One region of the Bacillus sp. CZDM1 genome, then DNA from elsewhere that is predicted to be linked to it. Evidence: riboswitches for the same ligand, from Rfam matches in the RefSeq annotation. Region 1 holds a riboswitch; each other region holds the start of a gene.
The links. A riboswitch is a leader RNA that binds a small molecule or an ion and turns the genes downstream of it on or off. The one in region 1 is predicted to bind cyclic di-GMP.

Region 1 (10,410 bases):
GTGTGAAACCAACTTATCCATCTGCTAAATATGGATACATTGTTCCAAAGGATCATGTAATAGGAGATTCATATTTTACTGTGAATCATTTTACCGAGAAACCAAGTGAAGAAAAAGCTCAAACTCTTATTGAATTGAATGCACTTTGGAACTGTGGAGTATTTGCTTTTAAATTAAAGTACTTACTAGATATTTTGCTAGAAAAAGGTTTGCCTCTTCATTATGATAAACTTTCACTTCAGTATACAGATCTTCCTAAAATCAGTTTTGATTATGAAGTAGTAGAGAAGGCGAATCATATTGTGGCACTTCCTTATGATGGCTATTGGAAGGATCTTGGAACGTGGAATACGTTAACAGAGGAAATGGCAACTTCTCAAATTGGAAAAGGTATTATCAGTGATGATACCCAAAATACCCATTTGATAAATGAACTTGATATTCCTGTTACAGTCCTAGGAGTAAAAGATATTGTTGTTGCTGCAAGTCCAGACGGAATCCTAGTTGCAGATAAGGCTTCTAGTCCGAGAATTAAGGAATTAATAAGTGCATTTGAACACCCTCCAATGTATGAAGAGCGGATCTGGGGCTGGTCTCGTGTACTTGATTATGCAAAATATGATGACGGAAACGAAATGGTAACCAAACGAATTTGTATCCATGAAGGAAAGAATTCAAGCTATCATTACCATAATTTACGTGATGAAGTTTGGACAATTGTCCGTGGAGAAGGCGAATTAGCCTTGGATGACTATATAACACGAGTAAAAGCGGGGGATATCGTTCACCTTCCTGCGGGCAAGAAACATGGTATTAAAGCATTTTCTGAGTTGGAATTTGTTGAAGTCCAAACAGGTATCGGTATTAGTGACGAAGACTTTACTCGTTTGTATTTTGAATGGGAGGATGTCATTAACCACTTCCAAAAATCAAAAGCAAAAGTTATTCTATAATAGTTAGGGGAGAGAACTACGGTTCTTTCCCCACTTTTTTGTATGGAGGTGGAGAATAGTGAAAACCATTGCCTATTATATCTCTGATTATGGATATGGGCATGCTTCACGGAGTATTGCGATCATTAGGAAACTTCTTGAAGAACCTAAAGTAAAAATCATTGTCTGCCATTCCTATGCACTTTCTTTTATTAAGGAATCTCTAAATTCAACCCGTGTAAGTTATAGAAACATTAAGACAGATATAGGATACTTTCTAGAAAATGATTCAATCCATCCTGATAAAGTTCTATTACTCAAGGAGTATAAAAACTTCGAGGCAGATTGGGGAAAACATAGTGAACAAGAAAGAGAGTTCTTGAGACTTCATCATGTCGATTTAGTTATTTCGGATATTTCACCATTACCTTTTGAACCTGCTAAAAGTTTAGGCATTCCTTCTGTTGGTATATCAAACTTTACCTGGTTTACCGCCTATCATGGATTAATAGACAATAGTGAGTTAATCACCTATAAAGAAGCCTATGAAAATATGACATACTTTTACTCCTTATCGGGCAGTCAGGAACATTGGGGTATGAATTCGAATGAATACGGATTCTTTTCAAGAGATATAGATATACAAGAAGTTCAGAGAATTAGAAACTCTGTTGATCCTGAAGGAAATATGAAAGTTATTTTCCTTGGCCTTGGGATGAAAATTGATGCAGGTTCACTTGAACCATTACCGATTTGGGACAGCACCAATTGTATATTTCTTGTATCTTCCAATGTCCATGTAGACCGTCAGAATGTCTATCAAATACCCGCAGATTATTTAGAATCTCAAAATTATATTGCAGCTGCTGATTTAGTGATCTCGAAAGCTGGATGGGGAATGATGGGTGAAGCAGTCAGTGCAAATGTCCCTTTGTTAATTCTGAATCGACCGACAATGAAAGAAGACCAAAATACCATTCAATATTTAAAACACCAACAACTCTGTGAGCTAATGGAGTGGGGAGAATTTAAAACGTATCAGATTGATTTATCAATGTTTGATCAATTGAAAGCTAAGGCAAAAAGGATTGAAACCATTCACCATAATCAAGCTGAAAAAATAGCTAATGATTTAATAAGTCTGATATGATCAGTAGTCTTTTCTACAAACATTGTTAAAGGACCATGGGTGTTGATATGTAAAGGAGTTTAGTTTATGGGTAAAAGAAAATGGTGGATACTTGCTGCCATTACCTGGATGGCAGCCATATTCATCGTTACCCAATTGCCGTACTTCACAGGGAAGAATACCGCAAAGGTAATTGAAAAAGCAGTTGTAACGGAACAAAATGCAGTTAACAACACAATTGTTACCAGTGCTGAGAATATCAATGAGCTAAATCTCATCGTTCGAAAGGTCACACATGTTATGGTCTTTGGAATTCTCTCAGTCTTACTGTTTAAGTCCCTTGAAACCTTTCGTTTTGGCTATATCCTTTCATGGATTCTTACCGTTCTTTATGCACTATCAGATGAATGGCACCAATCCTTTATGCCTGGGAGAGTTGCTGCATTTAGGGATGTATTAATTGATTCCTTGGGCGCATTTATTGCTTTATTTCTACTATATTTAATTACCAAAAAGAGGAAATGTAAAGTGAGTAAGGAAAAAGTCTCTTAAATTTCTACAATAATTTACATTAACTACTACTTTGGATTGAGAAATCTAGCAAAATATGTTATTTTTATAGAAACTATAAAAATATTGAGGGTGGAAAAATTGAATTTAAAAGCAACGTTGAAAAGGGGTTCTGTTATCGCAGCACTAAGCCTGAGCTTGTCTGCATTTGCTGCACTTCCAGGAAATGATGTTCTTGCAGCAGGTAACAGCAATCCCCAGGCACAAAAATTAGTAGATTCATTAAAGGCGTTAAATATTGCTGAAGTAGATTATTTATACGCTTATCTACAATCTGTTAATTTAAGTGATGCTGAGTATCAAGGAATTCTTGCTAATACGCAAACCGTTAGTCAAATTTTAAAGGGTGCAGCCAATCCGGAAGATCTTCCTAATGCACAGAAAGTAGAAGTTGCACGCTTATTCCTAGAGAGCGTTAAGTTAGCACACCTTCAAGCAGCCATTACGGACGAGCAGGGCAATCCGATTGATATCACAACCTATAAGGCTGGATCATCTACGTTAGTGATTCAGTTAAAGGATCTAAAAGGAAACGTACTAGCAATAGTCGATCCGAAGAAAGAAGATTTAACCATTAGTGCCATTCAAGCAAAAATGAACGCATTAAAAGGTGCCGTTCAAGCTAAAAAACAACTAGATAAAGCTGGAACCTTCGTTCCAATGCCAAATGCTCCACTTCCTAACACAGACAGCAACACCGTAGATTACATGGCTTTAGGCGGATTATTAATCCTACTAGGCGGAATTGCGATTGTACCAGCAGCACGCTTGGTACGCAAATCCGAAATTGAAGCTTAATCGAACATGGAAAAGGTAAGAAAAAAGAAGCGCAAAAAGACGTGGGTTCAGAAGTGGAAATGGGTACTTCTTAGCATCCCTGTCGCGCTTATCCTAGTTGGTGTTGGAATTGTAGCCTTTTTTGGATGGGATTTATCAAAACAGACCGTCTTGTTAGCGCACGAAGTGGTTGATGAATACGAACCAGAATTACCTGATCAGACGTTTGACCAGCCTTGGCCTAAACTGCCGGACCCAGGTTCATCTATTGGTGAACTACAATTTACCTCCATTGACTTAACTGTTCCTGTTGTCCAAGGTACACACGACAATGAGTTGAAAAAAGGTGCAGGCCATTTCGCTGGCAGTGCCCTGCCTGGTCAAGGTGGAAATGTCATCTTAAGCGGACACCGGGATACGGTATTCAGGAAGCTAGAAAACCTAAAACTAGGTGAACAACTGACCTTTGATACGCCATATGGGGAATTCGTTTACGAAGCCATTGACTTTAAAATTGTCCCTGCAGACGACATGACCGTCATGGTGCCAACCGATTACGAAACCCTTACCCTAACAACCTGCTACCCATTTGACTTCATAGGGGACGCACCTGACCGGTATATTGTTTATACAAAGTTGGTTTCTAGTCCTATTATTGCTAGTAACTAAAAGAAGCAGCCTGATGAATTATTTATCAGGCTGCTTTATTGTTTTTGATAAATACCACTACCTTTAGTGGTGTATTTCAAAACTAACACCTGCGTTGTTAGTTGAATACCGGTGACTGTGGGGAGATTCCGAAAATAGACGATATTATTCTGATTTGGGGTATTAAGAATAGTTAATTGTAGAATTTAGACAATCTAAAAATTTTGTCGAATTATAGCACATTTTATCTGTTTTTGTATTTTTATTATTTTTAAATGGGTAATTGGTCTATTACCTGCAAGTAATTAATGATATATTTAACTGGTAAATACATAGTTCGTACGAAAGGGCAAATCCATTGAAAGATGGTGGCGCAAAACTATAGGGGCTAAGGTTTCGTGAAACTAGGCCAGCCAGATGCCGAATATGATCACCTTCCTACGAATTATAAAACACTATTAGGAGGTAATAATATGTTTATATTTCTTGCAGGTCTATTCGTCGGTTCCTTTTCAGTGCTCTTAATCATGAGCCTTATGGTTGCAGCAAAAAAGGGAGACCACCAGTTAGAAATGTTTCGGGATGAAAGGGCTTACCAAAACTAAGTGCCACGGTCACCAAACGTATTTCATTATTGTTTCACAAATTGGAAATTGTCCAATGGCTATGGTGCCTGTCACCATAGCCATCAAGCTAAGCGAATAACTTTCAATTTTACCAAAATGGACCTATTCTTTCTTTGAAACCTAAAGAAAGGTAGGTCTTTATTATGTTAAATCGTAAACTGAGAGTGGAAGAGGATTTTCAACTAATTTCCGACGAGTTGACCAAGATTTTTAGCCCTAATTTCCTCAATGATTTGGCTAGAAAAGATTTGTTTCTTCAGAGGTCCAGCAAATTCAAACCTAAGGATTTTATTGCACTTTGCGGGTTTCTGAATCATCAGTCAGGAAAAAAGTCGTTAACCCAATTATGTGGTGTTTTAGCCTCCGAAAGAAACATTTCCCTTAGTACAGAAGGGTTAAACCAACGATTTTGCGCAGCCGGAGTAAATTTATTGAAGGATGTTTTTTCTTCACTCATTTCAAAACAGCTCTTATCCGATCTTCTCCCAAGTCTTCGTCATCCAAAAATTGGCCGAATCCGAATATTGGATTCCACTTCCTTTGAACTGGCCACAGTCTATCAGGAAAAATACTTCGGATATCACAAATCAGGTGTCAGGATTCAACTGGAGTACGAGCTGCTTAAGGGGGAACTTTTGCATCTTGTTGTACAAGATCAGTTGGATAGTGATCACGTTTTTGCAGAAGAGATTATGAGTACCATCCAAAAGTTTGATTTGATTATTCGTGATTTAGGATATTTTTCTTATAAAACCCTGAGATCGATTAGTGAAGCAGAAGCCTATTATATTTCAAGGGCGACAACGAAAATACTTGCTTATGTCAAGGATGGAATGGAGAATTTCGTCAGATTAGACATAGAAAAAATAATGGAAGAGATGGAGATTGGTGAGACAAGAGAAATAGAAAATATCTATGCAGGGAAGGGAAAGCTGAAAATCCCACGGCTCATTTTGTGTAAATTAACGGATGAACAGACGGAAAAGAGGTTAAAAAAGAGGAAAAGAAAAGAAATAAAAAATGGTGTGAAATTTTCACACCAAACCAAAAAGCTCTCAGGATTGAACATGTTCATAACTAATATACCATATAATGTAATTTCAAAGAAAAAAATACAACCTCTATATTCTCTCAGATGGCAAATAGAAATTTTATTTAAGGCATGGAAATCGATATACGATATAAATAAAGTAAAGAAAATGAAAGTAGAACGATTCGAATGCCATCTTTATGGGACCCTTATATCACTACTTATCACATCTACTTTAGCATTTAAAATTCGAGAACTTCTTTACTTAAAAAAGGAGAAAGAAATAAGCGAATTTAAGGCCTTCTCCATCATAAAGGAATTCCTCGCCACACTTTACCAGGCGTTAATGGAAGGAGGTGAGGCTCTTTTAGCCAATATAGAGGTTATGTTTGAACAGGTAGAAAAAAACGGACAAAAAGCGAAACGACGGAAGAAAAGGACCCCTTTTGAGATCCTTCTTGGCGTGTTCGAAAAAGGCAATATGAAAGCTGCTTAAGCGATTTTGTGAACATAAATATTAAAAAAAAGCCTAGTTTTGAAGGCTTATTAAAGTATGCACTTTTTTAGAATGTAATTTAGCAGCGAATTAGGAATCACAAGAGTAGACAAAATTCCCGCTATTGTCGAAAAATTCGCTTGATGGCTATGGTGCCTGTCACTCCCCGATTTTTGTCGAGGATTGATAGGTTATTAGATAGAAAATGGTAGAATAGAGTTGCAGGGAGAAGTGTTACCAACACTTCTCTTTTTTAGTGGGCGGACTATGGGGACGGTTCTCGCGGTTCTGATATGATAGTTCTGTAAGGTATATGGGTAATTTCAAACTACTTCAACTAGGATAAATTCTTTTTATCTATGAGATAAGCATGTACAAGAGCAAGACAACAGAAATAACGTCATCTTTAGAATCGGCACTTAAATTTTGGGGTCAGACCCCAACTCAAGTTAATAGAAACTGATGTTTTATTCCATTATAGGGCGCGATTGTGGTATAACACCGAGTGATAAAAAAATAAATGCATATTATTCCCTCCTCGTAAATTTGTCACTATTGGACAAAATATATTATGGGACAGTGATGCTAAAACAATAGCACTTCCCTATAAAAACAAGGAAATTCTTTCCTACTATAAGGGAAGTTCGGCTTTTGTTTATGATGAGGGTTACCAAATATTTCTGTTTTTTGTAATTAATCTGTTTCTTTCACATTGGTTGTCTGTCTCCTATAAGACACAGTGTATTCTTAAGGTACAATAGCCATATGATAGAAGAATCTTTTATTCCTTTAAGTACACATCTCCATATTAGTTAACCCCAAATTTAATAAATCGGAGGTATGAATGTGTTGAAAAACAAATTAAAAAAATTAATAAATGATCCAAAAGTACAAAAAATAGTAAAAGAAAAGGTAATTCCTTTTGTGAAAAAAGAAATTGAAAAGAGAAAAACAAATAAATCGTAATCCTTAAAAAAGTCAATGCGACATAAGCAGTCATTTTGACTTTTTTTATTTGCTGGATGTTAAAAGGTATCCTAAAAATTCGTTCATATAGACAAAAAAATATCCCCGTTTTTAGTAGATATATAGGGTATCAATAAGGAAATGAATTACTTTTAATCCCTAAGGAGCTATAACGATATCGAATACGTAGATCGTAGAGATGGTTTTTTAAAAGGGGTGGAAGCTATATTTTTGATTCTCTCATAAATGTATACAGAGATTATTCCAATGGCTAAATCAGAACATTATTGTAGTAGCTTATACAAGAATCGGGCGCTTTTCCTGAGTAAAGAAAGCGTCCTTTTTTTGTGTTTCAAGGTTCTCATAGTTTGGTAATTTTTTTGAAAAAATAAATTCAAATCCAAAAAGAGGAATCCATTTTGATCAATCTTTTTTCAAAATGGATTCTTTTTAATTGCCGTATGTGTAAGTTCAAACAATACTTTTAATCTTTATTTCAAAGCTACAATAATAAGTACTTTTTATGAGATAGATACCTCTGTAAAGTCTATCTTGTAAATCTTTTTAGGTCTTCCTCTAAGTTTTTCCTGTTTTCTGTATGATATCTTGGCAGCACCTTTATCCTCTAATTTATTTAAAATCCGGTTAGCCTGACGTAAGGTAAGTCCTAGTTGATAAGCCAAATCTTCCGCTGTAAGTTCATTTGTCTTCAGCTTGGAAATCAAAGCCATGATTTTTTTGATTTGAAGAATCGAAACACTTAATGTTTCACTTAATTTTTGTAATTGTGGGTCAACCTTATTCGTAAAGTGCAGACAGGTATCATCTCCTAATGGACCAATTACCTCCTCGTTTGCAGTAATCACATAGGCACATGGTAAATCCATGGATTTAGCTTGATTATTTGCCGTTTGAGCAGACATCTTAGCTTGGTAGAATGTTGTTCCGATTCCCCACCCTATATTCACATGAAAGGGGAGTGTTTCGTTCAGATACTGAAGGACTGAACAGGTAGTAAAGTCGTTCGTCAATGTTTTTAAGTCTGACTGGGAGGTAATAATTTCAAAACTTGCATGCTTTCTCTGAATAACAGACAAAACATTTTCTTTTTCGTTAAATTCTAAAAGTGCTTTATGAAGCATGATTTGTTTGAGCTCAAGGTCAGACATATTTTCTTGTCCCTTAATTGTAACCACACCGATTGCCCCTTGATTCTCTAACAAATTAGAAATTTGCAATTCATTAATAATATGTTTCACCTGTTCTAACATTGACTCTTTGGAAGGAAAGATAAAAATGTTTGGTATGCCTGCCTGATTCAATAGATTTACAATATTACTTATACGAGTAATAACTAAATCAATCTTTCCTTGATTCCATAATGACAAATGTTGCTGAAACGCACGTTCGTAAAGAGCTGTTGTATATTCCAATTGCAAACAAAAAGGAAATTCTTCTTCCTTTAGCACTCCTTTTAGCCCCATATAATTATTTTCTTCACTTATTAAATCCATACAAACTCGAGCAAAGTTTAAATTTTTATTAGAATTACTAATAGAAAACAAGCGTTTATAAAAATCCCCTTCAGGAATATCTAAGAAATAGGTAGGGGTAGTAAATTCGGTAAATTTTTGTTGCAAAATATTATAACCTAAAGCCCCGCTAAAAAGAATTCCATCATAAAATAGATGATTGCGCTCATACAGCTCTTGAATCTCGCCAATTAAACGATATGGGATAAATGTTAACTCACATTGATCTTGAATAAGCGGTTCAATCTGTTTAATTTCAAAAATAGAATGGTGCGCGGTGATTACACCAAGTTTAATCATAATAATACTCGTTCCCTTCTCCAACCGTAAGTTCCCAACTCTAATTATACTCCTAACTTTATCCTTCACCAACCAATCAATCATCTAATCAGAATTTTCTTGTTATTACGAAAAATGATTGATATAATTTATTTTAAGAAATGTCTTAAATAGGTCTAAAAATAAATAGAGTATTTTTAGGTTTCTAAAAAAGAACTCTAAAAAGGAAAATGAAAGGGGAACTTTTATGAAAGAAAACATTTACAATAATAAAACAAAAACCACCGTTTTAACTCTTCTATTTTTAACATGGGTTGTCAATTATTTAGACAAAAACTCCATGAGCGTAGCAATTATCGCCATTTCTAAAGAATTCAGTTTAACACCTACTCAAGGTGGAATGGTCATTAGTAGTTTCTTTCTTGCCTATGCCTTAATGCAATTACTTGGAGGTTGGCTGACAGATAAATACGGTTCGAAAAAAGTCATTCTTATTTCATTGCTTGTTTGGTCAATCTTTACTATTTTTACCGGCTTTGCTTGGTCATTTGTTTCACTGATCATTATTCGCTTCCTATTTGGAATTGGAGAAGGAAGCTTTCCATCCGCAAGTTCTGTAGCATTGGCAGAAAATTTTCCGAAGGAAGAACGTGGAAGGGCAAAAGGAGTGTTATCTGCATCCACTCAAATCGGGTCAATCATAGCTGTCTTGCTTGCAGCAGTGCTTATTCAAAGTGTCGGCTGGAACATAATGTTCTACATTTTTGGGGCACTCGGGTTTGTTTTCCTTCTTTTACTTTGGAAATACTTGCCGGATAGAGCGCAACAAACTGGTACGGCAAAAAAACAAAAAGTATCTTATTTGAAGGTTTTGAAAAACCCTACAGCTTGGTTGCTGATGCTGATCTACTTTGGTATGAGCATGGTAAACTGGGGATTAAACTCATGGCTTCCTTCTTATTGGGTAAACGTACGTGGGCTTGAACTTGTCAAAACAGGATTCATTTCCATGCTGCCGGTTGCATGTTCGATCATCGCTATTATCCTCAGCTCATGGGCATTGGATAAAATTGCTGCAGGAAAAGAAAAGTTTATCATTATCACTGGTGCAATCATTGGCATGGTCGCTCTATATTTTACAATGAGTGCCGAATCTATATCGATGGCACTTACATTCCTTTGTTTGGCTTATTTTGGTGTAGGACTCCTTTCGGTTGTACTTGCCCTTCCGTTAAAATATTTTCCACAAAATACAATGGGTTCGACCATTGGTATCATGTATTTTGGTGGACAAATGGCTGGTACGATTGCACCAACCCTAATCGGATATACGCTTACTTTATTTAATGGATCCTATAACGGGGCTTTCACTTTATTAATTGGATCACTTTTCATTTCAATTATTGCAAGCTTGTTCTTAAAGTT
Region 2 (10,410 bases), on a different contig from region 1:
TCAACAGTTAGTTTACTCCCTAGCGATTGAAGAACATTACTCAGCAATAACTAACTACGTTTTAGCTGGTCTAGCGGGTTCTGGATATCTCGTCCGCTGGGGGTTTTAAAATATTCCTCGTCATAAACATATTCGCCTTCGAAATTTTTTACTTCAAAAAGGGAATAGGTCCCTTGGAAAATGAGGGATGAATCAAGTTGGAAACTAGATTTACTATTTTCAAGTTGCAAATCATTTAAAATATGACACTCACGCTGAAGTTTCTCTGTCAACCTATCAAACTGAACTTCCCCTTTATATCCTTTTTCTTGGTTTTGATAATACCTTTGATCATCCCCGGTTAATTTCATTCGTTTGTTCAAAATTCGTAAAATCTTCAATACAAATGATTCACTCCGAACCTTGTATGGCATATCCCACATCCTTTCTCCTCCCTATCATATCGAAAAAATAAAGTGAAAGCGATATCAACTCCCGAAAATATTAAAATACATCAACCAAAAATATTAAACTCTTCATTCTCTCCATTTTGTTATATTTAACCCATGTTGAAAGTGCTTTCAACGGAACTAAGTTGATAGGAGGGTAAGAGAGTGGAAGAAATAGTAAAAGCAGAGCAAACCCAAACCATACAGGTTAATAAACCAGCAACAACTACAAAACTAAGCAAGAACCTTACTTACATTAAAAAGAACTACATCCTTTATTTGCTTATTGCTCCTGCCGTTATTCTTACAATTATCTTTAAGTACATCCCCATATACGGAGCGACGATTGCCTTTAAAGATTTTAGTCCGATTAGAGGGATTACGGGTAGTGAATGGGTAGGATTTAAACATTTTACAAGTTTCCTAACGTCGCCTAATTTCATCGAAATATTAATGAACACCATTAAGTTAAGTTCCTTTGAACTATTGATAGGATTTCCTATTCCCATTATATTGGCTCTTATGTTAAACCAACTGCGAAAATCGAGTGTGAAAAAGAATGTTCAGTTAGCCCTATATGCACCGCATTTCATATCTGTGGTTGTCGTTTCGGGAATGGTCTTTCTTTTTCTATCACCGGTTGGACCTATTAATGCGTTGTTATCAACCTTTTTAGATAAGCCGATTTCGTTCATGTCAGACCCTGATTATTTTAGATCCATCTACATTTGGTCGGGGGTTTGGCAAGGGGCAGGCTGGGCATCGATTGTTTATGTTGCCGCACTTGCGAACGTTGACCCGCAGCTTCATGAAGCAGCAACACTTGACGGGGCGTCACTCCTGCAGCGAATATGGCATATCGATCTTCCGACGCTTAAGCCAGTGATGGCTGTCTTGTTTATCTTAGCGGCTGGAGGGATTATGGGAATTGGTTTTGAAAAAGCCTATTTACTGCAAACGTCGATGAATTCACCATCATCAGAAATTATCGCGACTTATGTTTATAAACGAGGGCTGCTGGCAGGTGATTATTCGTTTGCGACCGCTGTTGGATTATTTAATGCTGTAGTGAATGTGATTTTACTAGGTGTAGTTAACCAAGTGGTTAAGAAACTAAACGAAGGCGAAGGACTCGTTTAAGGAAGGAGGAAAAGTATGAACAACCAAATCAAACATGCAAAAGGCGACCGAATGCTGCTTTTGACCAATAATATTCTACTAACGATTATCGTCCTTGCCATAGTAGGACCACTATTATATGTCTTTCTATCGTCCTTCCTAGAACCGAATGCAATCATCCGAAAGGGACTATCGTTACATTCCTCTGATTGGTCATTAGAAGGTTATAAGCGGCTCTTTACCGATGACACCATTGTGAGAGGATTTTTCAACTCACTTCTTTATTCAACTGGATTTACGATTGTGACCGTACTCGTTTGTCTTTTTGCAGGTTACACATTATCAATAGAAGGTTTAGTTGGTAAAAAGGCATTTATGATTTTCTTCTTATTTACCATGTTTTTTGGGGGAGGCTTGATTCCAACGTATTTTGTTATTCGTGATTTAGGGATGCTGAATACAATTTGGGCGATTATCCTGCCCGGGGCTGTTAATGTCTGGTTTATTATTCTCGCTAGAACTTACTTTAAAGCGGTTCCAAATGAGCTGAAGGAAGCAGCGAGAATCGATGGGGCATCCGATTTAAAAATTTTCTTCAGTATTATTTTACCTTTATCCAAACCGATTATCTTTGTTCTAGCATTATATGCCTTCATTGGACAATGGAATGCTTACTTCGACGCCATGATCTACCTTGATGATCGAGAATTACATCCACTGCAATTAGTATTGCGTTCGATTCTGATTCAAAACGAAGTTCAGCCTGGAATGGTTGCGGATGTCGAGGCTAGAAACGAGTTAATGAGAATTTCGGAGATGATCCGTTATTCATCGATTGTGATTGCAAGTTTACCGTTATTGATTATGTACCCATTCTTCCAAAAGTATTTTGAAAAGGGAGTTATGGTTGGTTCACTAAAATAAAAAAAGTGAGGGTTTATGATGAAAAAAAGAATGTTAACAACAGCTTCAACTCTACTACTTTCAGGGGCTTTAATCCTTACCGGCTGCAGCAGTAAAAGCGGCGGAAGCGAAAGTTTCTCTTCTAAGGATTATAAGCTTACAGATGTACAGTTCCCCTTGAAAGAGGAAAAAACATTAAAGATTATGACATCCAGTTCACCATTAGCTCCTGAGGATCCTAACGAAAAGTTGATTTTCCAACGCTTAGAAGATCAAACAGGTGTAAAAATTGATTGGAGAAATTATACAGGTGATGTTTTTGCTGAAAAGCGAAATTTAGCGATTGCCAGCGGAGAGCTTCCTGATGCAATCTTTAATTCGGCCTTCAGCGACTATGAACTATTAAAGCATGCGAAGGATGGAGTTATTGTTCCAGTTGAGGATTTAATTCAGTATATGCCAAACTTACAAGCTGTCCTTGAAAAAGCACCACAATACAAAGCAATGATGACGGCACCTGATGGTCATATCTATGCATTCCCATGGATTGAGGAGTTAGGTGAAGGAAAAGAAAGTATTCACTCTCTTGATGCATTCCCATGGATTAATATGGAATGGTTAAACAAATTAGGATTAGAGGTTCCAAAAACAACAGAAGAGTTAAAGCAAGTCTTACTCGCTTTTAAAACCCAGGATCCAAATGGTAATGGTGAAGCGGACGAGATCCCCATGTCATTCATCATTAATGATGGCGGGCAGGATCCCCATTCATTATTCGGTGCATTTGGTCTAGGCGATAACTGGGATTTCACGGTTGTAACCAACGATGGAGAAGTAAAACTTACTGCGGCTGATGAAAGCTATAAAAAGGCCATTAGCTGGTTTAATGATTTATACAATGAAGGGTTAATCGATATTGAGGCATTTGAGCATGATTGGAACACGTATCTTGCCAAAGGCCGAGACAAAAAATATGGTTTGTACTTTACATGGGATAAAGGAAATATCACTGGAATGGGCGATGATTACGACCTGTTAGCTCCATTAAAAGGTCCAGAAGGTCATCAAAATGTTGCAAGAACAAATGGAATGGGCTTTGACCGCTCACGTTTAGTCGTTACATCAGCAAATAAAAACCTAGAATTAACAGCAAAGTGGATTGACCAGCTTTATGATCCGTCTCAATCCGTACAGAATAACTGGGGTACGTATGGTGACGAAAAGCAACAAAACATTTTTGGAATGGATGAGGCTTCAAAAATGTTAAAACACCTTCCTTTAGAAGGTACAGCACCCGTTGAATTAAGAGAAAAAACATCTGTCGGCGGGCCATTAGCGATCTTAGACAGCTACTACGGTACTGTGACTACCAAACCAGATGATGCTGCTTGGAGATTGAACTTAATGAAAGAAGTAATGGTTCCTTACATGGAAGCCGATAATATTTACCCGCGTGTATTTTTCTCAATTGAAGACCTAGATCGACTTTCTGTGATCGAAACAGATTTGTTTGCTTATATTAAGCGAAAACGTGCCGAATGGATTGCAAATGGCGGCGTTGAAAAAGAATGGAATGAGTATCTAGCAGAATTGGATCGACTTGGATTACAAGAATGGCTTGAGATTAAGCAAAAAGGTTACGATCGAAATTAGGAATAATACCCGGTAAATAGTCTCGAGGCTGTGTCAAGTGCTTTGGCAATTGTACAGCCCTTTTTACTAATGTAATAGATAGAAGGAGCGATAAAAAAATGATACAAACCTATAATGAGCAGTACCGTCCACAATTTCATTTTTCACCAGAAGAAAAGTGGATGAATGACCCGAATGGAATGGTCTTTTTTAATGATGAATATCATTTGTTCTATCAGTACCATCCATTTGGTACGACCTGGGGACCGATGCACTGGGGACATGCGGTAAGCAAGGACCTGATTCATTGGGAGAACCTGCCGATTGCCTTATATCCGGATGAACTAGGTGCCATTTTTTCAGGAAGCGCGGTCGTAGATTGGAAAAATACCACAGGCTTTTTTGAAAAAGATAACCCAGGAATGGTTGCCCTTTATACGAGTGCCGGCACTTACCCTGATTCTGATCGACCGCTTCAGCAGCAAAGCTTAGCATACAGTAAGGATAATGGAAGAACGTGGGTGAAGTTTGAAGGGAATCCTGTCCTTTCAGACGTGAGCCTTACCGATTACCGTGATCCTAAAGTTTTTTGGCATGAAGAGACCAATAAATGGGTGATGGTACTGGCTACGGGTCAAACCATTACGATTTATACTTCCCTTAACTTAAAGGAATGGGAGTTTGCCAGTGAATTTGGACATACTGCTGGTTCACATGATGGCGTATGGGAATGCCCAGACTTATTCAAACTACCAGTAGATGGCGGACAAGAAAAGTGGGTAATGATTGTAAGTATCGGTGATAACGGTCAAACAGCAGAAGGTTCCCGAACACAATATTTCATCGGCCAGTTTGATGGAACCACTTTTGTGAATGACCATGACGATTCGACGATTCTCTGGTTAGATTTCGGCCGGGATAATTATGCGGGTGTAAGCTGGTCTGATATCCAAGATGGAAGACGTATTTATCTTGGCTGGATGAGTAACTGGCGCTATGCCAATCAAGTTCCAACAGAGTCTTGGAGAAGTGCGATGACGTTACCACGAGAATTATCCTTGGCTACAACCGAGGCTGGCGTCCGTTTATTCCAGCAACCCGTTGCAGAGGTGAGTAAGATTAGAAAAGAAACGGAATCTTATTCAAAAATGTCAGTTGAATCAGGGATCCGTGTTTCAATCCCTTTAACTCAGTCTTTAATGGAAATAACTATCGAATTTGAAAAAGTAAGTTCAAGCCAATTTGGATTAATCATACAGCATTCTGAACAAGAAAAAACGGTCATTGGTTATAATGCAGTAGAAGAGAAGTTATTTGTCGACCGAACACTTTCTGGGGAACATAGCTTTTCGACATCTTTCCAAGCTGTACAGGAAGCCCTATTAAAGTTGGATCAGCAAAGGTTGAAACTTCAATTGTTTTTAGATGCTTCTTCTATTGAGGTGTTTGCAAACAATGGTGAGGCTGCTATTACAAGCTTATTGTTCCCGCGTGAATCAAGCAAAGAGCTAATTTTATTTTCAAATGAAGGAACTACAAATGTTTCGCATTTAAAAATAACGGAACTTGATTCTATTTGGAGCAAGTAAGTGAAGTGTGGAAGCTCTAATCGCTTAAATGGTTAGAGCTTTATTTTTTAAAAGGATGGTGTTTGGTTTGAGTTCATCAATTATATGCATGGGTGAATTATTAATCGATTTTTTCTGTACTGATGTGGACATTAACTTAATAGAGGGGCAAAGTTTTCAAAAACAAGCTGGAGGAGCACCGGCTAATGTCTGTGCGACGATTGCCAAATTAGGAGGTACAGCTCTTTTTAGCGGAAAAGTTGGGAATGACCCATTTGGGCAATTTCTAAAGAAGACACTTGATGACGCCAAAGTAGATACATCAATGGTCGTGTTCGATGATTTCCATCCAACCACATTGGCCTTTGTTTCCTTACAGGCAAATGGCGAAAGAGATTTTGTATTTAATCGCGGGGCTGATGCCTTTTTAGTAGAGGAAGAAATTGATAGAGATAAGCTAAATGGGGCAGCTATTCATCATTTTGGTTCTGCCACTGCGTTATTAAGCGATCCCTTTCAATCCACTTATATTCATGTCATGCGTAAGGTGAAGGAACAAGGGAAATTTATTTCATTTGATCCAAATTATCGAAAAGATCTATGGAAAAACAGAATTCCTGCATTTATCGACATGGCAAAGGAGGGAATCGGCTTAGCTGATTTTGTAAAAGTAAGTGATGAGGAGCTAAAACTGATTACGGGGATTAATAACCTGGCTGAGGGAACGGATCTTCTTCATGAGTTAGGTGCAAGAATAGTTGCTGTGACATTAGGGAGTGAGGGAACCTATTTGTCAAATGGGAAAAAGAGCGAAATCGTTCCAAGTGTAAAAATAAAATCCATTGACTCCACGGGTGCTGGTGATGCATTTGTTGGTGCAACCTTATACCAATTCGCAAAAGGTAAACCTGAGATCGAAGACTTCGAAACACTTAAAGAAATCGTTTGTTTTAGTAATAAAGTAGGTGCCTTGGTATGTACGAAGGTAGGAGCCATTACTGCAATACCGACGATAGAAGACATTCTATCTGTAAGATCCTGATAATGCTTGGATGCTAAACAACAGGGTGACAGGCACCGCCCGTGGACACTGTCCACCTGAGGCGGACAGTCCCCTATTCTATTCGATATTCTTTTGGTATTGGCATTTCTATTTGTTGATCGGCGTTTTTTGCTACTGACATTAGACTCATTATGATTATCGCTGTACAAGATCCTGTGATTACACCTGCAATAAAAGTTAACATTATTTTTTCCTCCATTTTTCACATAATCGTAGGACGGGTTACATATTCGGTAACTGGCTAGCCTGGTTTTTAACTTTAGCCCCTGCAGTTTTGCGTCATCACCTTTCGGTCATTTTGCCTTTTCGTACGATTAATGTATTTATTTATTTTTGGTGAATATTCCTTAGTATTCTACTGTATCGGCAACCTTGTTATGAAAGTTTAATAAATTTATCATTTAGCACCTTTTATTTGGGTTCGATGACGATTGCTTGTGAGCCCATCTGCTCCCATGAGGCGATGAAATTTTCTCTGTCTACTTTTTTGTTTTTTGTTCCATAGGGATCGTTAAGATAGATGTATTCTTGGTCATAGCCGGTAATGACGACGCTGTGCATTTTGAAGGTAATCCCAACAGTTCCTTGTGGAGTAGTCCAAGTCTCGAAATCTACTATTGGTGAAAAGTTGCTGGTGGTAATCACCCAAACGGGCAGTCCCTGATTTATTTTTTTCAGAATGGCCGAAAAAGGATAGTTTGATAGATTTTGAACCACCAACTGATCCGTAATATTGGTATTTGCCAAATAAAAAATAGGTCCATGGTAGACACCTAACCCGGGACCGTCCTCCATATTTCCGACAAATCCCATATTGGGATTTCCATTTTGCCCATCCCCATATTGGAGTGGGACACGTGGGATTTGTGCCGCTAGTTGATTTTTATTCACATCGATTCCCCAATATTGAAGTAACATGGCCAAACTTGTTACTTCGCAGCCGTTAAATAACCGGGGTTCTTCCATTTGATTAAGTAATGGTACATCCAATTGGATTTCATTGGCCAGAACCACTTTGGTGAAAGGAGTAGCAACTTCATCCATGTTACCTCCTGTACCTACATCTGCCAATATTGAAAAACAGAAAACTAATAGACTAAAACCATATATAACAACCTTTTTCACAGCTGCATCCTCCAGTCGCAGAAAATTAACTGCCTCGTAAAATCACAACGGTTACCCGCCGATTTGACTGGCGGTTTTCATCCGTATCATTTGGATAAAGCGGCTGATATTCTCCAAATCCTGAAAATTGCATGCGATTTGCTTGAACCTTTTGAGATTCAAAGTAGTGGAGAACACTGGCGGCTCGAGCGGCAGACAATTCCCAATTGGAAGTATAGATTGTATTATGTGCCGGAACATTGTCAGTATGACCCTCGATGCTAATTGGATTAGGAACGGTATTAATCAAGCCGACAAGCCCGTTTAGGGTTTGGAACGAGTGTTCCTTCAAATCCGCTCTGCCAGAATCAAATAAAATGACATCCTTTAATGACACTTCAATCCCTTTTTCCGTATCCTCTAGAGAGACCATATCCTGCAGATTGTTGGTATGGATGTAGCTTTCAAGCTGCTGCTTCAACACATCTAGTTCTTTATCATTCGTTTCTTCCTCGGGTAATCCGACCTCCGGTTGAGGAGAAGAAGGATTGGGGGAAAGACCAGCGTGTACACTTTCTATTTTTGTCCCTGTTAATTCAGATTGAAAGGATTCCATGATGGATTGATATTTTACTTTGTCAACGGTACTGGCTGCATATAAGACAATGAACAATGCTAATAACAGTGTTAATAGGTCAGCATATGGAATCAGCCAGGATTCATCAAAATGTTCATCATGGTCAGTGTTAAAGGCCCTTTTCCGTTTCCTCATGCCGATTTCTCCTCAAAATAATCATCTTCTTCCGGTTGACTTTCTGCTTTAACCCGTTCAGACGGTGGAATATGGACCGTCAGCTTTTTCTCCAAGGCACTAGGCAAAACTCCCTGATAGATAGAGAGCAGCCCTTCAATGATAATCAGCTTTAATTCCTGCTCTTGTTTGGAAAGTCTCTTTAATTTGTTCGCTAGTGGATGCCAAAGGACATAACCGGAAAAAATCCCAAGTAAGGTAGCAATGAAAGCTGCTGAAATCGAATGACCGATTTTTTCTATTTCGGATAATGAGCCGAGAGCAGCAATTAAACCGACTACGGCCCCAAGTACACCAAGCGTCGGAGCATACGTACCCGCTTGGGTAAAAATAAGGGCGCCTGTTTTATGACGCTGTTCAATCGCCTCGACTTCATCGAATAGCACTTCCTCAATGAAATCCGCATCATAGCCATCGATGATCATTTCGAGCCCTTTTTTAAAAAAAGGATCGTCCGTTGATTCTGCGATTTCCTCTAAAGCTAAAAACCCCTCTTTTTTGGCCATCTCCGCACATTCTATTAATCTAGCAATCTGTTCTGCCTTCGAAGGAAGTTTCGGTTCCACCAGAGCAATTTTTAACAGAATCGGAAATTTTTTAATTTCTCGGAACGGAAATGCAATAAGTATCGCAGCGGCTGTCCCGCCAAAAATAATCAGATATGCCGCAGGATTGTTCAGGGATGCAAGTGGTGCTCCCTTTAAAATCATCCCTATACCAATTGCTGCGAGTGCCAATAAAATTCCAAAAATACTAGACATAAATTTCTCCTTTAGTTTATCTTTAATTTAGTTTTAATAAATTTCATTCTACGTGAAACGGAAAATTTAACCATGAAAGGGGAATCCGCTTGAAGATCCAACAAAGTCAAGCTATCAATCAGGATCGATTTATTCCAGTGCGGGAGAAAGGGAAAGAATCCCCTTCTTTTCAACAAATTTTTCAAGAATCACAAGCTGATTTAACAAAGGATCGTTTACAAACGCTACTCAAGGATTTGGAGCAAAACGGTATTCGGTTAAGTACCTCGCAATCAGTAAAGGATTTACTGGCGTTTAAACAAAGCATTCAAGACTTTTTAAAAGAAGTCGTTCAAAATGGTTACTCCATAGAAGAGTATCGGTCATTTCACTCCAATGGTAGAGATAAAAGACTAAAAATAATTAAACAAATTGACCAACAGTTGATTAAGCTTTCGGAGCAAGTGATGGAAAAACAAACTACTTCCGTCGGCCTTTTGAAGACGATCGGAGAAATTAAAGGGCTTTTAGTAAACTTATACATGTAGAGAGGAGTTCGACTATGCTTCGAGGAATTGATACCGCTGCCTCTGGGATGATTGCGCTACAGAGGAGCCAAAATGCACTTACGAATAATTTGGCTAATGTCGAAACCCCAGGGTTTAAACAGGACTCAAGTCCGCTGCGTTCCTTCCCAGAAATGTTACTAGAACGCATTCGACAAACAGAAACTTCAGGAGAAACACCAAAAATCGGTACATTGTCCATGGGAGTCTATAATCAAGAAACCTTACCACTTTTTTCACAGGGAAGTCTGGTGAATAGCAATATGCCTTTTGATGTTGCGATTAACGACCAAAACCTGCCTCCTATTTTGGAAAACGGTGAATCCATCAAACCAGCTGCCTTTTTTGCTGTACAAACTGCTGATGGCAGTTTCCAATTTACGCGAAACGGAAGGTTTTCCGTCAATGAAAATGGACAGCTGACCACTTCATCCGGAGATTTGGTTTTAGGGAAAAATGGCAGACCTATCTCCGAC
Region 3 (10,410 bases), on a different contig from region 1:
GTTGTTTCTTCCACAACTGCATCCATTAATGGACCCTCTTTCTAAACCCATGGTAGTAGAAAGCTTTCCTTCACAAGGGGAACCAATAGTTGCGAAACAGGTAGTAGATCATTCCGTGCTCCAATCGTTCAAAAATGAACCTCCGCCATCAGCTGAAAACATTGGCGAACTACGGACTGATGCAGTAACATTTTTCAAGGTAACAGAAGAAATGGATACAGCAACAGATGAAAATGTTAAAGGATTAGCTGGGTTAATTCAAATTAGTGAGGATTCTGGGCAAAGTGAATCGCAGCATGCTGTTCCACACAACAAAAACTCTCCGATAGAGTTTATTCCCCTGACCCATTCAACACCGATGAATCAGTCGAATATCTCAAGTGAGAACGTAATACCTGCTACTCAAACCGTACATGCTGACCAATTTGATCAAGAAATAACAAAGTTTTTACAATCATCGATAAATGTAACAGGAACGGGAGATGGGATTGAGGCTGCATTCACTCTTACTCCTGAGCATTTGGGGAAGGTAGATGTAAAAGTAACGATTCAGGATGGGAAGCTGACAGCAGAATTTCTTACCAGTACTCCGTTAGGAAAAGAATTGCTTGAAACTCATATCCAAGCGTTACGCTCAGCACTAGAAACACAGGGATTGCAGGTAGGGAAAATTGATATTACGCAGCAAACCTCCACCCAGTTAAGCTTTATGGGAGCTTTCTCTCAAAAGGGAGATTCGAATGGAAGACCGGGTCAGCAGGATTCGCGAAAGCGAAGTGAATCCGTTCAGCTGACAGCACAAGAAGATTACCGCGATTACATAACAGACCCCGGATGGGTTTCGCAAATCAATACAACCGTGTAAGGGAGGAAAAAACATGACATCCATCAATACGATTAATTCCTACACAGCGTCAGCAACTAGCACCCAGCCAAAGCAAGAACTGGGAAAAGAAGCATTTTTGAAAATACTGGTTACACAGCTTCAAAACCAAGATCCAACACAACCGCAAAAAGACGGTGAATTCGTGGCACAAATGGCACAGTTAAGCGTATTAGAACAGCTTTCCAACCTGAATAACTCACTGACAGCCTACTTGGATTCAAGTAATAATTTAAGTCAATATTCTTATGTTCTTGGGAATAACGTCTCCTGGACAAACCCAGAAACCAATGTACAAGAGAGCGGAACGGTTACAGGGATTAATTACAAGAATAATCAAGTGTATTTTAAAATAGGTGACCATGAAATTCTATCAAGTTCCATTCATTCAATGGAAATGAATCAATAAGAGGAGGAACAAATACATGCTTCGTTCATTAAATTCAGGGGTATCCGGATTAAAAGGGTTTCAAACGAAATTGGATGTGATTGGTAACAATATTGCGAACGTGAATACAGTGGGATTTAAAAAAGGACGTGTGGTATTTGAAGATATTTTCAGTCAGACGATTAAAGGGGCAACGGGTCCAACACAAACACCAGGTCCCAATCCCATTCCACTATCAGGTGGGACAAATCCGATTCAGGTGGGTTTAGGTACAAGAGTTGGAAGCATTGATACTCTTCACACGCCGGGAAGTCCGACAACAACGAATATCGGCACTGACCTCTATCTTGACGGGGACGCATTTTTTGTGGTTGAAAATGCTGCCCAGGAGCAATTTTTAACAAGAGCTGGGAATTTTACATTAGACAGCAGTAATAATTTAGTCAATCAGAATGGTATGTTTGTGGTTGGTCAAGATGGCAATTCTATTAACATCCCAGATCAATATATTACCTTTTCCATTGATGCAAATGGCAGCATTATTGGAGTCAACCCCGATGGAACAAGTGAAGATTCCGGATTGAAAATTGGAACCATTGCGGTTGACAATCCAAAGGGGTTATTGAAAGCCGGTGGGTCGTTGTATTCTTTAACACCTAATGCAGATGCTGCCTCCATTGCCACACTACTTACAGAGGGAAGCAATGCACAAATGATCTCAGGGGCACTGGAAATGTCCAACGTTGATTTATCCGAAGAATTAACGGAAATGATTACCGCTCAGCGTGGATTCCAAGCGAATTCCAAAATCATCACAGTATCAGATCAAATATTGGAAGAATTGGTGAATTTAAAAAGATAATAGATAAAGAGAGATTATCAATCGACGATATTCTCTCTTTTTTTACATATTTTGCAAGAAATATATATATTATGTTAATTTTTCGTAAACATTCGATGTTATTCGTCATTTTATGGGGGTATTTTACAAAATATATTTGAAAATTAATAATTGTAATGTTATGCTTTTTTTGTACAATATTTCAAAAATCGAAAAAGGCAAATCTGAGGAAACTCAGAGACGCAAAGCTATAGGGGCTAAATTGTGGAAACAGTATGCCAGCCAGTTACCGAAACATAGATTGTCCTAATCTATTAGTTTATTTAGCTATGGACGAGACTATTCTTCGGAGTAGTCTCGTCTTTTTTTGTTGCCTTTTTTTAGTCAATTCGAAAGGAAGGAGGGTGATTAAATGGACTTTCGTGTTTTAGATTCCCATGGTGGTACCCCTGCTAATTTAAAAGTATATGATTTTAAAAAAGCATTGCGGTTATCGATGGAGCAGGTGCGGGTGTTGACCAGAATACATGAGAATTTTGCTTATCAGCTTGCATCCTTCATTTCATCTGAGTTACGTTCATTTGTCCAAGTAGAGGTCAATGCGGTTGAACAAATGCTGTACGAGGAATTTATTAACCAGCTGCCGGACACTACGATTTTAAGTGTGTTTGAATCAGGTGAACAAGGTTTTCGAATGGCGATGGATTTAAAGCCTGAAATGGCTTTTGTGATGATTGATCGGCTTTTAGGAGGCAAAGGTATAGCAGCGGAATGGGGGCGGTCGTCCTTAACTCCTATTGAAGCTAATGTATTAAAGCGTTTACTGGAGGGAGTCGTTCAAATCCTGCAGAAAGCCTGGAGTGATATTATGGTGCTCCCGCTCAAGTTTTTGAACATGGAAACAAATCCCCAGTTTTTGCAATTGGGAATCCCGACGGAGACGGTCATTGTCATCACTTTCCAACTAACAGTTGGAAAAGTGGAAGAAACTATGCATCTTTGTATTCCATATATATTATTAGAACCGTTTATTCCAAAATTATCCTCCCATAATTGGTATGGGCATGGAAAATGGGTGAAAAACAAGGAAGAGAGTGAATTTTTACAAGGACGGATTGAGCATTTAATTGTTCCTGTTATTACGGAGTTAGGGCGGGCGGCGATTACGATGGAAGAAATACTTGGCTTAAACGTAAATGATGTCATTCAATTAAACCAATTGGTGGATGAACCTCTGCAAGTAAGGGTGAATGAGGAAATGAAGTTCTTAGCACATCCAGGAACGAAGAAGTCCAGAGTTGCCGTTAAGATTGAGCATTTGATAGAAGGAGAAGGCAAAAATGATTGAAAAGGGGAAACTCACACAAGATGAAATGGATGCACTCCTTGGAAACAGCCAACAGAGTATAATCAATGAACCGTTTCAGTTTACTGAACTGGAGCCGGATGATTTTGGGCAAATCCTGAATGAAAAAATGAATTTGGACCTGCTATTAGATATTCCATTAGAGATTGTTGTGGAGTTAGGGAGAACTAAAAAGAAAATTAGCGAAGTTCTTGAATTAACCAGTGGGTCGATTGTCGAATTAGACAAGATGGCTGGTGAACCCGTTGATGTTTATGTGAACAGCAAGCTGATAGCAAAAGGTGAAGTTGTTGTGATTGAAGAACACTTCGGGGTAAGAATAAAGGAAATTTGTCAATCTCCTTTATGACAATCATAAGGGTGATGAAAAATGATAGAAGAAAAAGAAACACTGTTGAAGCAATACTTAGAGTTATCGAAGTCGATATTGAATGCTTTGCATCAAGGGGAAATGGAAAAGGTACCTGTATTGATCGAACAGAGAGAAGGTTGTATTTCTACGATTAATAAGTTGGATGCACAAGCTGGAAGGGTCCTCGTGAACGAAATCATTCAGGTGCAGCTCACCGAACTTTCAGTTTATGAAAATAAAATTCAAATTCAGCTGCAGCAAGCGATGAAAAAACTAACAAATCATGTTCGATACACACAAAATGAACAATACCTTAGAAGTCAATATGAAGATCGGGTCTCGGTTTCAAAGGGAGTTTTTTATGACAGTAAGAAATAAAGGGGGATCTGAATGATAAGTCCAAATGAAATCTACCAAAGAAATCAAATCATGATGGCAAAACCAGAAGAGCTGACACTCATGCTCTATAATGGCGGCGCGAAGTTTCTGAATCAGGCAAAGCTGGCGATCGAGAAAAAGGATCCGGCAAAGGCTCATTCTTTGATTATGAAAACACAAGAAATTATTACGGAACTCATGGTGACGTTAAATATGGGGATTGAAGCATCAAACTCTCTTTTTTCTCTCTATGATTATATGAAACAAAGATTGATTGAAGCGAATATGACGAAAGACATCGAGATTCTTAAGGAAATAGAGGGAATGTTTCAGGAGTTAAAAACAACTTGGCTACAAGCGATGAAATCATTATAGGTTAGAAGATTTTTAAAGGTGGGTGAAAAAATGAATCAAATGATTGGGATAATGTCGAGAGCCTTAGATGCCTCCTCTTTACGTCAAAAGTCCATTTCAAATAATATCGCCAATGTAAATACCCCTTATTTTAAACCTTCCAAGGTATCCTTCGAAGAATTGCTGCAGCAAGAAGTAAAGGGCCAGTTTATTGGGAACCGCACCCACTCAAAGCATGTCCAGATTGGAGAAACATCTCGTCTTCCTTCTCCAAAGCTTGAACAGGAAAATATTGTTTTTCAAAACAGCGGTAATGGTGTGGATTTAGATTATGAAATGTCGAAGCTAAGTGAAAATACCATTTGGTATCAATCGTTAACATATGGTTTGAATGAAGAGTTTAATTTATTAAAAACAGCGATTAGGGCGAGGTGAGGAGAATAATGTCGATATTTCAATCTCTTTCGATTAGCGGATCAGCCTTAACAGCGAATCGATTAAAGTTAGATGTTGTTTCCTCTAATATTGCCAATGCGAACACAACAAGAGGACAATTTGTTAACGGAGAATGGGTCCCATATCGTCGAAAAATGGTAGAAGTGACCGCTAACCAGACTTCGTCGTTTGCTAATTATTTACAGAGAGAACTCTCTGGAGTCCAAGTAAATAAAATCGTCGAAGATACAAGCCCATTTCAGGCAGTCTATGATCCATCGAACCCTGACAGCAATGAGCAAGGCTATGTCATGATGCCGAATGTAGATGTGACAAAGGAAATGGTTGATTTAATGGCTGCAACAAGAGCCTATGAAGCCAATATAACAGCGTTTAATGCAGGTAAATCGATGCTGGTAAAAGCTCTTGAGATTGGAAGATAAGGTGGGAAATAGCTGATGAACATATCGAATATTCAATCGTTTACGAATAGTTTACCAACAGTCAATAAGCAGCAAAGTACAGCAGATTCCTCTTTTGGATCCCTGCTGAATCAGTATATCCAGGATGCAAATGGTGCGGTAAAAGACTTTGAATCGAAGTCTCTATTGCTGGCAAAAGGGGAAGCCATAAATTTACACGATGTCACCATCGCAGCCCAAAAAGCAAGTATTGCCGTTTCCCTAACAACACAAGTACGGGATAAAGCGGTTGAAGCCTATCAAGAAATGATGAGAATGCAAATCTAGTAAAATCTACAGATGAAATAGTGGAGTGAGCATGAATCAGCAAATACATGACTTTAAAGAAAAATACATATATTTTTGGAATTCGGTCAGTAAAAAAAGAAGAGTTCTATATATTGGTACTTTTATCGCGATCATAGTGGCTTTGTCTCTCTCTATCTTTTTTCTATCAAAATCTACTTATGTCCCATTATTTACAAATGAGATGAGTCAAAAGGAAATTGGTGATATCAAAGCAGAATTGGATCAAGAGGGATATACCGATTATAAACTAGATCGTAACGGGACAACCATTCTAGTGCCACAGGAAGATGTTGATCAGTTATTAGTCTCATTGGCTTCAAAGGGGCTCCCGAAAACGGGTACCATTAGTTTTTTTGATATGACAAAGGATTTGCAGTTTGGGGCAACAGATCGTCAGTTGGATGCTATGGAAAAAGAGGCGCTTCAAGGAGAAGTCGCTGATCTGCTGCGGCATGTCGAAGGGGTGAAAAATGCGGCTGTTGTACTAACTACGCCTCAGGAAAACTTGTTTGTCCAAGCGGATGAGAAGGAACAAGCCTCAGCCTCCGCGGTCATTGAATTGGAACCGGGTTATGAATTAGAACCAAAGGAAATTCAGGTTTTATATCATTTGGTTTCAAAAAGTGTGCCAAACCTGCCGAAGGAAAATATTGTCATGACAGACCAGGGCGGGCAAGGATTGGACCTGCCGGAACACTCAACAGGTGCATTAGATAACTTTGATCAGCAGCGGAAGATTCAGAAAGATATTGAAGCGGATATTCAAAAAGACCTGCAGCAGATGCTCGGAACGATTATGGGTCATAACAAAGTTCTCGTTCAAGCATTTGTACGTCTAAATTTTGATCAAGTGAAAACACGTGAGGATTTGGTTGAACCTTCAGCTGAAAATGAAGGTATTGCTGTCAGCGTCGAAGAGGTTTCGAAAAAATACAGTGGGAAGGATACGGCTGCCGGTGTGGATGGAACGGGTGAAACGGATATTGCCGGTTATGCAGGTACCAACCCCTCCCAGGAAAATACTTCTGAAGAATTGGAAAAACGTGTGAACTATGAAGTGAATCGAATTACAAATGAGATTGTACAAAGTCCCTATAAAATTGAGGATTTGACCATCAATGTTGGGGTGGAACCGCCAGATCCAGACAAACCTGCCTCCTTAACAAATGCAACAAAGGAAAATATACAACAAATTATATCCAATGTGGTTCGAACGGCATTAAGTTCAAATCCTGCATTAACCAATCAAGATATACAATCACGAATTACCGTATTCTCTCAGGAATTTAACGGGAAAGCAGAAATGCCAAAATTAGAAGAGAAGTCCAGCATCATCCCAGCATGGGCTTGGTGGAAGTATGCCCTTATCGGTGCTGGCGGATTGGTTTTATTAATGGTTCTATTCGCTTTCGTGCGCCGGAGAAAATCAAAAGAGGAAGAGGACGATCCATTTCCAATTTTTCAAGAAGTGCCGGTTAAGCCTGTTGAGTTGAAGGAAGATGAAAAAGTGGCCATTAAAAAGCAAGTAGAACAAATGGCCATGCAACAGCCGGAGGAATTTGTAGGACTGCTGCGAAATTGGCTTTCAAGGGACTAGTGGTAAGGGAGCGATCAGATGGAACAGTATACAAACACACAAAAGGCAGCAATATTATTGCTTTCCGTCGGACCGGATGTTTCAGCGGGGATCATGAAACATTTAGAAGAAAAAGAAATAGAAAGTATCACAAAGGAAATTACCGAATTGCGCAGGGTTACCTCCGATGTAAAGGAGAAGATTGTAAGGGAATTTCATCAACTGGCCGTCGACTCAAATATCGTTTCGTATGGAGGAATTGATACGGCAACAGAATTATTAAAACGTACCTTTGGCCCAGATAAGGCCGCTGGTTTTCTAAAACGGATGGGCAATCGGACCAATAACAGGCCATTTCAGTTTATCCAGCAGGTCGAGCAATCACAAATTTTTCATTTACTTCAATATGAAAATGCCCAAACCGTTGCTTTGGTTTTATCCTACTTAGATGCAGAAAAGGCAGCAGCGACGCTTTCCGTCTTTCCACCGGAAAGACAAATTGATATTGCCAAGCGAATTGCGATGATGGATACGGCGTCGCCAGAAATAATCCATCAAGTAGAACAGGTTCTACAGGATAAGCTTACGATGACAAGCTCGCAAAAACATGAATCACAAAAAGGAATTGACTCTATTGTCAGCATATTAAGCAGTGTAGATCGTGGTACAGAAAAAAATATTCTGGAAACATTGGAAAACGAGGATCCTGAATTAGCCAATGAAATTAAACAGCGAATGTTTGTGTTTGATGATATTGCTTATCTTGATAATCGATCGATTCAGCGAGTTTTAATGGATGTTCAAAATCAGGACCTATATCTGGCGCTAAGAATGACAACCCAAGGAGTAAAAGATGCCATTTACCGAAATATTTCAAAACGACGCGAAGAGGGTCTTGAGGAACTATTGAACTCGAATGAGCAAGTTCGTGTGAAAGATGTGGAAGATGCGCAGGGCAGAATTGTAACGGTCATTCGTAAATTAGAAGAAGACGGTGTTATCATCATTTCTCGAAATGGGGAAGAGAATCGTGTCATCTAGACTCGTAAAAGCATTTAACGTCGTAGCAAAAAATGGTCAAAAGGTTGTCGGTGTTCCAATACGAGAGCATATGTTGGTGGAAGTTATTCAGCCGCAGCCATTTGTTCAGCTTCAGAATGAACAACTACTGTTGGAGATAGAGCAGCAAAAGCAACGGGCAGAACAAGAATTAAACGAGTGGCGAACGAGGGAAGAGGAAAGCTTTCGTTCACAATTGGAAGAAGAAAAACGGCGGGGGTATGAAGAAGGCTACCAGCTTGGGATTGAGGATGGCAATCTGCATGCAAAGGAACAGTATCAAATTCATTTGCAAAAAGCAGCGGATATATTAGAGCAAGCCTATCAAGAAAAAGCTGCCATTATTCAGGAAGCTGATCCGTTTGTGATTGAATTGACGATGGCGATTGCTAAAAAGGTGATTCAACAGGAATTGAAAACGAATCCAGATGTTTTACTCCATATTATTAAACAGACGCTGTCGTCTGTTTACGAGACCGACTCTATTTCAATTGGTGTAGCACCTGAAGATTTCTCATTTGTTCAGAAGCAAAGAGAGCAATTACTCGCCATGGACAACGGACAGATAGAGATCAAGGTTTTCCCTGATTATTCAATCCAGCAGGGTGGATGTATTATTCGAACCTCATCTGGCAGTGTGGATGCGAGAATTGATGTACAGCTAAGTGAAATTAAACAAGTTCTGCTTGCTTATCAACAGGAGGATTCCCATGAGTAAATGGAAGATTAAATCCTACCTAGACATGCTAGAAACCATTAATCCAATCAAAATGAACGGAAAAGTTACACAGGTGATTGGGCTAACTATTGAGTCTCAAGGTCCTGATGTGAAAATGGGAGATATCTGTCATATCTTTTCCCCGCAGCAGCAGAAACCAATCAAAGCAGAAGTAGTAGGATTTCGTAATCATAAAGTTTTATTGATGCCGCTAGGAGAGCTTCAATCGATTGCACCTGGCTGTGATGTAGTATCAACAGGAAAACCGTTAACCGTTAAGGTAGGAATGGATCTTTTAGGTAAAGTGCTGGATGGGCTTGGCAATCCGATGGATGGAAGCTTACTGCCAGCGGGACTCCTGGAGGCTGGAACGGATAATCTCCCCCCGAACCCCTTAACCAGACCAAGAATCACAGAACCATTGAGTGTAGGTGTTCGAACGATTGATGGGCTGTTAACCGTTGGAAAAGGACAAAGGGTAGGGGTATTTGCCGGCAGCGGTGTTGGAAAAAGTACCCTTCTAGGCATGATTGCTAGGAACACAGAAGCAGATGTCAATGTCATCGGATTAATTGGTGAACGCGGCCGGGAAGTATTGGACTTCATTGAACGGGATTTAGGTGAGGAAGGGTTGAAAAAGTCAGTTGTTGTCGCAGCCACATCGGATCAGCCAGCACTGATTCGAATCAAGGGAGCGATGATTGCTACTGCGATTGCCGAGTTTTTTCGTGACCAAGGGATGAATGTCAATTTAATGCTGGACTCTGTCACGCGATATGCGATGGCGCAAAGGGAAATTGGTTTAGCGATTGGTGAACCTCCAGCGACGAAAGGATACACTCCCTCCGTGTTTGCTTTACTGCCACGTTTATTGGAGAGGGCAGGAACGAATGCAAATGGCAGTATTACTGCTTTTTATACGGTATTGGTAGATGGGGACGATATGAATGAACCGATTGCCGATAGTGTTCGCGGGATTTTGGATGGTCATATTGTCTTAGACCGGAGTCTTGCAAGAAAAGGAGTTTATCCGGCGATTGATGTTTTATCGAGTGTAAGCCGAGTGATGAGTGAGATTGTGACTCGTGAACATTTACAAGCAGCGGAGATGCTAAAGCAGCATAAAAGTGTGTATCAAAATGCCGAGGATTTAATTCAAATTGGGGCTTACAAGAGAGGAACGGACCGGGATATTGACCGGGCTGTAGATGTGAAGGAATGGATTGATCAATTTGTGAAGCAAGGGACAAATGAATCCCCATCGATAGAATCTACCATTGAACAGCTGCT

Region 2: another riboswitch for cyclic di-GMP. It lies ahead of ACY3XC_RS17540 (DUF3789 domain-containing protein); the one in region 1 lies ahead of ACY3XC_RS14985 (hypothetical protein).
Region 3: another riboswitch for cyclic di-GMP. It lies ahead of fliM (flagellar motor switch protein FliM); the one in region 1 lies ahead of ACY3XC_RS14985 (hypothetical protein).

Annotation. Positions count from the first base shown of each region.
Region 1 is NZ_JBUESO010000006.1:20,451-30,860, reverse strand. Features, by position in the region: gene ACY3XC_RS15010 (sugar phosphate nucleotidyltransferase) at 1-953, shown strand, start outside; gene ACY3XC_RS15005 (glycosyltransferase family protein) at 1,012-2,082, shown strand; gene ACY3XC_RS15000 (VanZ family protein) at 2,149-2,613, shown strand; gene ACY3XC_RS14995 (cell wall anchor protein) at 2,713-3,429, shown strand; gene ACY3XC_RS14990 (class D sortase) at 3,436-4,077, shown strand; cyclic di-GMP riboswitch class I at 4,395-4,481, shown strand; gene ACY3XC_RS14985 (hypothetical protein) at 4,455-4,661, shown strand; gene ACY3XC_RS14980 (IS4 family transposase) at 4,826-6,208, shown strand; gene ACY3XC_RS14975 (transcriptional regulator) at 7,696-9,006, opposite strand; gene ACY3XC_RS14970 (MFS transporter) at 9,233-10,410, shown strand, end outside.
Region 2 is NZ_JBUESO010000007.1:197,870-208,279, reverse strand. Features, by position in the region: gene ACY3XC_RS17575 (hypothetical protein) at 1-47, opposite strand, end outside; gene ACY3XC_RS17570 (nuclease-related domain-containing protein) at 51-422, opposite strand; gene ACY3XC_RS17565 (ABC transporter permease) at 630-1,568, shown strand; gene ACY3XC_RS17560 (carbohydrate ABC transporter permease) at 1,584-2,471, shown strand; gene ACY3XC_RS17555 (ABC transporter substrate-binding protein) at 2,490-4,103, shown strand; gene ACY3XC_RS17550 (glycoside hydrolase family 32 protein) at 4,202-5,671, shown strand; gene ACY3XC_RS17545 (carbohydrate kinase family protein) at 5,760-6,692, shown strand; gene ACY3XC_RS17540 (DUF3789 domain-containing protein) at 6,766-6,897, opposite strand; cyclic di-GMP riboswitch class I at 6,943-7,026, opposite strand; gene ACY3XC_RS17535 (C39 family peptidase) at 7,125-7,838, opposite strand; gene ACY3XC_RS17530 (flagellar motor protein MotB) at 7,864-8,589, opposite strand; gene motA (flagellar motor stator protein MotA) at 8,586-9,389, opposite strand; gene ACY3XC_RS17520 (YaaR family protein) at 9,479-9,916, shown strand; gene ACY3XC_RS17515 (flagellar hook-basal body protein) at 9,931-10,410, shown strand, end outside.
Region 3 is NZ_JBUESO010000007.1:174,633-185,042, reverse strand. Features, by position in the region: gene ACY3XC_RS17460 (flagellar hook-length control protein FliK) at 1-865, shown strand, start outside; gene ACY3XC_RS17455 (flagellar hook capping FlgD N-terminal domain-containing protein) at 879-1,292, shown strand; gene ACY3XC_RS17450 (flagellar hook-basal body complex protein) at 1,309-2,133, shown strand; cyclic di-GMP riboswitch class I at 2,320-2,406, shown strand; gene fliM (flagellar motor switch protein FliM) at 2,525-3,460, shown strand; partial or broken gene fliN (flagellar motor switch protein FliN) at 3,579-3,827, shown strand; gene ACY3XC_RS17435 (hypothetical protein) at 3,849-4,208, shown strand; gene fliS (flagellar export chaperone FliS) at 4,221-4,583, shown strand; gene flgB (flagellar basal body rod protein FlgB) at 4,614-4,997, shown strand; gene flgC (flagellar basal body rod protein FlgC) at 5,006-5,440, shown strand; gene fliE (flagellar hook-basal body complex protein FliE) at 5,456-5,746, shown strand; gene fliF (flagellar basal-body MS-ring/collar protein FliF) at 5,778-7,364, shown strand; gene fliG (flagellar motor switch protein FliG) at 7,383-8,384, shown strand; gene ACY3XC_RS17400 (FliH/SctL family protein) at 8,374-9,120, shown strand; gene fliI (flagellar protein export ATPase FliI) at 9,113-10,410, shown strand, end outside.